One region of the Litoribacterium kuwaitense genome, then DNA from elsewhere that is predicted to be linked to it. Evidence: riboswitches for the same ligand, from Rfam matches in the RefSeq annotation. Region 1 holds a riboswitch; the other holds the start of a gene.

Region 1 (3,386 bases):
ACAACCGGATGCTGATGAGGCTAAAAACGCCGGAATTTCTGCAAGTGGGTTTTGGTTACAACCAAATGGAGAACAGCTCAAGGAACTAGGAAAATTTTTAGAGAATGGGACGCTTCGTCCGTTGATTGCAGAAACCTTTGAGTTATCAAGTGAAGGAGTGCAAAAAGCACACGCTTTAAGTGAAACGGGGCACGCTCGCGGAAAAATTATAATTGCTATGCAGGGATAATAAGTATTCATGCCATTATGTTTTACAGCTCTAAATCTTTTAATAAGATCAATCACGATAAAAATGACCAGCCTAAGTGTTTTATGGCTGGCTTTTTATCGTTTTTCCTCATTTTGTTACAAAGAAATTTTAGAGGGTTTGCAACCAAATACAATTTAGATTCGTATATACTATAGTAGAAACGATGATAGATGGGCTTTTGTGGCTTCTGTGGAGTGGAAAGGGGATTTACTTAATCATGCAACGGTACCGGCTGATGAAATTGATTTCGGGGATTTATGAGGCTCTTCTTGGAATCCCGATTCTTGGTGGTTTGATCGTCGTAGGCTTTCTTTACACGCCTTTATTTGTCGGCTTAATCCTTCATGTTATTACACTTGCGATTGCACGAAAAGAAGGCGGTCCTACAGCAGGCAGTTTGTTTGGGATTGTAACGTCATGTATCGCCTGGATTCCGTTTGTCGGCATGATTATGCATATCATCAGTGCCTTTGTACTGATCTTTGAAGGCGTAAAAGAAAAACCGATGAAGACATATAGCTCTTTTGAACGGCAGCCATAATAGCGTAGTACTTTTAATCAATGAGCTAGACAAAACGATTGTATCTAAATGAAAAAAACAGCCTAGCAGTCGCAAAGGCTGTTTTTAGCATCTAGACATATTCTATGACACGATCTTATCGGGCAGAGGCTGCGAGTGATTTTGCTGCTGGAATTTGTTCAGCAGGCTGGGCAGCATCCTTTTGGCGTGACAGAAAGAAGAGAGACAGCCAGATGAGCATAAAACCGAGCAGTTGTGCAGGTGTAACCACTTGTTGGAAAACAAGCCAGTTAACGAGCAAGCCAGTCATTGGAAAGCTTAATTCAGCTAATGTCGCAACAGAAGCTTTCATTGTGCCAAGCCCTTTATAATAAAGAAGCATGCTGAACAGTCCTGGGATAAGCGCTGAAATCACGAGGTTGGTGACGATCATTGCCTGTGCAAACGAGTCTGCAGGCAACGCCCAAACTTCTCCTGAAAATGAAGCTAAAATGGCGAGAAGGGGAAGCGCTAATAGAAACCGCAACGATGTAACTGTTTCGTGGGAGAGGGTTGTCAAAAGAACACGTCCCATCACTGTGGAACCTCCCCAAAGGACAGCCGCCCCTAATGAAAATAAGCTACCGATATTTAACACGTCACGCCAATCAGACAGCGGCAGAGAAAAGCCGAACGTTAAAAAGTATGTTCCGATCAGGGCTACTGGAAAAAGAAATGAAAAGCGACGCGGCCATTTTTCTTTTAAGACGATCCTTGCCAGTAAAATAGCAAAGATGGGCTGCATTTTTTGTAGTAGCAAGACAGAATTGATATCACCATAAGTGAGACCGTTTGTAAATAGCAGCGATGCGAACGCCGAGCCTCCCCAAGCGATAAAAAGCAGCGCACCTAAGTGCTTCAAACTGAGACGGGACAGCTCTTTTCGATGCTTATACAAGATTGGTGCTGTCACAAGTGCCAAAATGATATGCTCGACAAGCACAATTTGTGTAGAAGTCATCGATTCCAACAGAAACATACGAAAGACGGGAGTAGCACCCCAAAAAGCAGCGCCGAGGACAATGAGCCAGAACATGTGATGACGTGTTTTTTCTTCCATCTTGGTGTCTTCAACCCTTTCGGTTGAATACGGCTTCTTCGAAAATCAAAACAGCTCTGCTTCACGGGGAAACAGAGCTGACCAAATAAACCTGTCGCTAGCAGCAACCTTAAAAAAGGATACACGACGAGCGTACACGTTTATTTTGATCTTCTCCCATCCGGACTTTTACCGTCGGCTCTGGAATTTCACCAGATCAGTCCAATGAAACATCGCTTCATTGGAGTCGCGGGCTGTCACCGCCGGTCAGGACTTTCACCTGCCCCGAAGATCCATATTCAAATGTGATTTAGTTTAAATTTGTAATACCATCATATGTGTGAATCTTTTATTTGTCCAGTGTTTTGCTTCAAATAGCGAAAACTGGAACTGCTGACATTTATCCTTTTAACCCGTTGACAGGCTGATCAAGTGGAAATGCGGTCGGCTTTTCGACTTTTGTCGTCATATGGTAATGCTTCTCGTTGTTTGAGGCTATATGGAACCCATGGATCGCTTCCAAGACGTGTAGTGCTAATTTACCTGTAGCTCGATGCTCGCGCTCATTTTGAATTGCATAAGCCATATCCAATACCCCTAGACCTCGGCTATTTTCAGTAAATCCATGAGTAAGCGGCACTTCGATAAAAGCTTTATGGTGTGATTTTTTTACATAGACAGGTCCGTCAAAGGTGTTTGGATCAGGAACAACCATAGAGCCGTCGGTACCGTGAATTTCAATATGAAATGGATGTTTACTCCCCTTAACATCAAAACTTGTTACAAGTGTTGCCACTGCACCATTTTCAAAGTCGAGCACACCAGCAATATGCGTTGGTGTTTCGACAGGAAACGTGCGGCCATAATCCGGTCCGTTCTTAACCATTCGTTCTTTGACAGGTGTAGCCGTAGACCCTGTAACCCGTTGAATAGACCCTATTAAGTGGATAAGTGCTGTTAAATAATAAGGCCCCATATCAAACATTGGTCCCGCGCCATACTGGTAGAGGAAGTCAGGCCCAGGGTGAAAAATTTCCGGTCCTTCATGCGTCATAAAAGCAGTAGCCGCAATCGGGGCGCCAATCCAACCATCATCAATAAGCTTTCGAGCCGTTTGAAGACCTCCGCCTAAAAAGGTGTCCGGGGCAGAGCCGAGGCGCAGTCCTTTTTCCTCAGCGAGTCGGATTAAGGATTTTGCGTCGTCTACCTCAATGGCCAAAGGCTTTTCACCGTAGGAGTGCTTCCCAGCTTCAAGCGCCTTTCGATGAATGTCTGCGTGGGCCGCTGGAATGGTTAAGTTGATGATAATTTCAACTTCTAAATCAGCAAGAATGTCGTCAACTGAGCATGCTTTTGGAACGTTATATCGCTTTGCCATTTCTTGAGCTTTCTCTAAGTCGAGGTCAGCGCAAGCGACAATGTTTAAGATGTCAAATTTTTGTCCAGCTTCAAAATAAATCGGACTAATGTTTCCGCAGCCAATAATACCTATGTTTACTTTTTTCATCTTGTGTATCACCTTTCTGGATTTAGGATGT
Region 2 (3,386 bases), on a different contig from region 1:
TCAAAGTTTGGCTTCGATATTATGAGTGGTCAAGCCGACAAAGCCTTGGAATTTACGCTACATTCAGAGCACTTAAACTGGCTTGGGGTTCACTCGCATATCGGCTCACAAATTTTTGAGCCCGATGGCTTTTTCCTCGCAACGGACAAAGTCGTCGGACTTTTAAGTCGCTGGAAGGACATCTACGGTAAGAATCCAGCGGTGTTAAACATTGGCGGTGGTTTTGGAATACGTTACACGAATGAAGATACACCACTTGAGGTCGATCAGCTGCTTGGCAATGTGCTGGATCATTTACTCGACCGTGTCAACGCTGCGCAAATGGAAATACCGGAAATATGGATTGAGCCCGGGCGTGCGCTTGTCGGTGAAGCTGCTACGACCCTTTATACGATTGGTAGTCGTAAAGATATCCCTGGCGTCCGCTCGTATGTTTCCGTTGATGGAGGAATGAGTGACAATTTACGACCGGCGCTTTATCAAGCGAAATACGAAGCCTGTTTGGCAAAACGCCCGACAGCACCTGCTGAAGAGGTCGTATCGATTGCTGGAAAATGTTGTGAAACTGGTGATATGCTCATTTGGGACGCATCATTGCCTAAAAGTGAAGCTGGGGATGTTTTAGCTGTGCCTAGTACAGGCGCATATGGATACGCTATGGCGAATCATTATAACCGTATCCCGCGACCTGCCGTAGTGTTTGTGGAAGGGGAAGAAGCGAAAGTCGTCATTCGCAGAGAAACGCTAGATGACCTTATCCGGCTTGACGAGCCTTGGACATCTGAGCAAAAGCACTCTGCAATATCTAATAAAAAGGAGATTAAAAGCATATGAAACAGGCAGTTATTACAATGGAGAATGGTCAAAAAATAAAAATTAAACTCTTTCCAGAGGAAGCACCCATCACAGTAGAAAACTTTGAAACTTTGATTAAAAAAGGTTTTTATGATGGTTTGACTTTTCATCGTGTCATTCCCGGCTTCGTTTCTCAAGGTGGTTGCCCGATCGGCAATGGAACTGGGAATGCGGGACATACGATCAAATGTGAGGCAGAGCAAAACGTGCACAAACATGTCGCTGGGACATTGTCGATGGCGCATGCGGGCAAAGATACAGGAAGCTGTCAGTTCTTTATCGTGCATGAACCACAGCCTCACCTAGACGGTGTCCATACTGTGTTTGGTCAGGTGACCGAAGGATTAGACGTTGCGGTGGCGATGAAAATGGTGATCGCATGACTTCTGTGACGCTTGAAGAGCATGCGTAAAAAAACATTCGTTTGTTTGTCATCCTTCTGGTAGCTTCGCTGCTGTGGGGGTTCGTTGCTGCGCTGTATATTATTACAAAATAAATAAAATACATTGCTCTAGCATCATGTAACAAATTAGCGTATACTGTATGCATCCAACAGAATAATACCTTCGGGGCAGGGTGAAAATCCCGACCGGCGGTGATGGATCTTTAAATTAAGATCCTCAGTCCGTGACCCGTTTTGCACATGCAAAGCGGTGGACCTGGTGAAAATCCGGGACCGACAGTGAAAGTCTGGATGGGAGAAGGTAGGTCGTTCAGTACACCTCATTTTTTGAAAAATGAAGTTGTGCTGGGCTTCTTTAGTGACGCAAAGCATGCGGCGGCGTTTTTCTGACCGTATGATTATTATTTGTGCCTTTTTCACCCCGAACATATCGTTCGGGGTTTTATTTTTGTTTTTTGTGCTTTAGAACAGGGGGGAAAGATCGATGACGGATGAGCATTATATGAATATGGCGTTACAGCTGGCTCGTCAAGCACGTGGGCAAGTATCGCCCAATCCGCTTGTGGGCGCGGTTTTAGTCAAAGAAGGCAAAATCATTGGAACTGGCGCTCACTTACGAGCCGGGGGCGCGCACGCAGAGGTTCATGCACTAAGAGCTGCTGGAGATGCTTGCGGCGCGACGATGTATGTCACACTCGAGCCATGTAGTCACTTTGGTCGCACACCTCCGTGTAGTGACGCCTTAATTCAACATCAAGTCAAACGTGTCGTCATCGCCTGTACAGATCCTAACCCTGAGGTTGCTGGGCGTGGCATCGAAAAGCTAAATGAGGCCGGTATTGATGTGACGCTAGGTGTGTTGGAGGACGAAGCGCGCGAGCTTAATCGCATATTTTTTCATCATATACGCTATCAACGTCCATTTATTACGTTGAAATTTGCGGCCAGCCTTGACGGAAAAATAGCGACAAGCGAAGGAGAGAGCCAGTGGATTACGTCTTCTCATGCACGTTATGACGGTTGGAAAGAGCGTCACGATCATGATGGTATCGTCGTTGGTATAGGCACCATTCTCGCAGACGACCCATCGCTGACTGCTCGCATCCCTGGAGGACGACATCCAGAGCGTATTATCCTTGACACGCATTTGCAGCTCCCTTTAGACGCCAAAGTCGTCATCGATCAAATGGCCCCGACGTGGGTTATTACATCTGAAGAAGCCCCTATAGCACGAGAAAAAGCGCTTAAAAACAGAGGTGTGCGCGTCATTCGCAGTCACCCAAGAAAATTACACGACTGGCTCCATATCCTTTGGCAGCATCACATTTGCTCAGTGTACGTCGAAGGTGGATCAGAAGTGCTCGCTAGCTTTTTGCAAGAAAAACAATTTCAACGTGTCGTCGCCTACTTTGCGCCTACGTTAATTGGAGGCGCGAACGCTCCTTCTGCTTTTGGAGGAAGGGGCATTCCATCCCTATCTGAAACCCCCGCCCTATCGGTTCATTCTGTGGATACCTTAGGATCAGATATCAAAGTGGTTTTATACAGAGGAGGCGTGTAAGCGTTGTTTACAGGAATTGTTGAAGAAATCGGAATCGTAAAAGAGCTGTTCGCAGACAAAGATGAGTATGGGCTTATTCTTCAGGTGCGCAAGATTTGTAATGATATTCAGCTTGGCGACAGTGTCGCCGTCAATGGCGTCTGTTTGACTGTACGGGCAATACACGAAAAAACAGTTACGCTCGATGTAATGCCAGAAACACTACGAGCAACGACGTTAGACTCTTTTAAGGAAGGTACGCTCGTTAATGTCGAACGATCTTTACGGGCTGATGGTCGATTTGGCGGTCATTTTGTCAGTGGTCATGTCGATGGGACAGGCCGTGTGCTTGCTGTTGAGAAAGATCAAAATGCTCTTAATCTGCATATTGAGCTTACGCAAGACCTTTCGCGTTATGTGGTTATGAAGGGATCAGTGGCCGTCGACGGCACAAGTCTTACAGTTTTCGGGATTCAGAATCAAATTTTGCATATTTCGTTAATCCCACACACGTCGGAGCAGACGATTCTCGGTCGGAAGCAGCCTGATGATTTCGTCAATATAGAAGTTGATTTACTTATGAAGTAC

What was found. A riboswitch is a leader RNA that binds a small molecule or an ion and turns the genes downstream of it on or off. The one in region 1 is predicted to bind FMN.
Region 2: linked by a shared signal. The riboswitch ahead of ribD (bifunctional diaminohydroxyphosphoribosylaminopyrimidine deaminase/5-amino-6-(5-phosphoribosylamino)uracil reductase RibD) and the one ahead of G4V62_RS09830 (DMT family transporter) in region 1 are both predicted to bind FMN.

What each region holds. Positions count from the first base shown of each region.
Region 1 is NZ_JAALFC010000016.1:6,999-10,384, forward strand. It holds gene G4V62_RS09820 (NADP-dependent oxidoreductase) at 1-229, shown strand, start outside; gene G4V62_RS09825 (hypothetical protein) at 468-791, shown strand; gene G4V62_RS09830 (DMT family transporter) at 907-1,869, opposite strand; FMN riboswitch at 2,014-2,145, opposite strand; gene G4V62_RS09835 (Gfo/Idh/MocA family protein) at 2,249-3,355, opposite strand; gene G4V62_RS09840 (glycoside-pentoside-hexuronide (GPH):cation symporter) at 3,378-3,386, opposite strand, start outside.
Region 2 is NZ_JAALFC010000001.1:226,824-230,209, forward strand. It holds gene lysA (diaminopimelate decarboxylase) at 1-834, shown strand, start outside; gene G4V62_RS01250 (peptidylprolyl isomerase) at 831-1,238, shown strand; FMN riboswitch at 1,414-1,565, shown strand; gene ribD (bifunctional diaminohydroxyphosphoribosylaminopyrimidine deaminase/5-amino-6-(5-phosphoribosylamino)uracil reductase RibD) at 1,743-2,819, shown strand; gene ribE (riboflavin synthase) at 2,823-3,386, shown strand, end outside.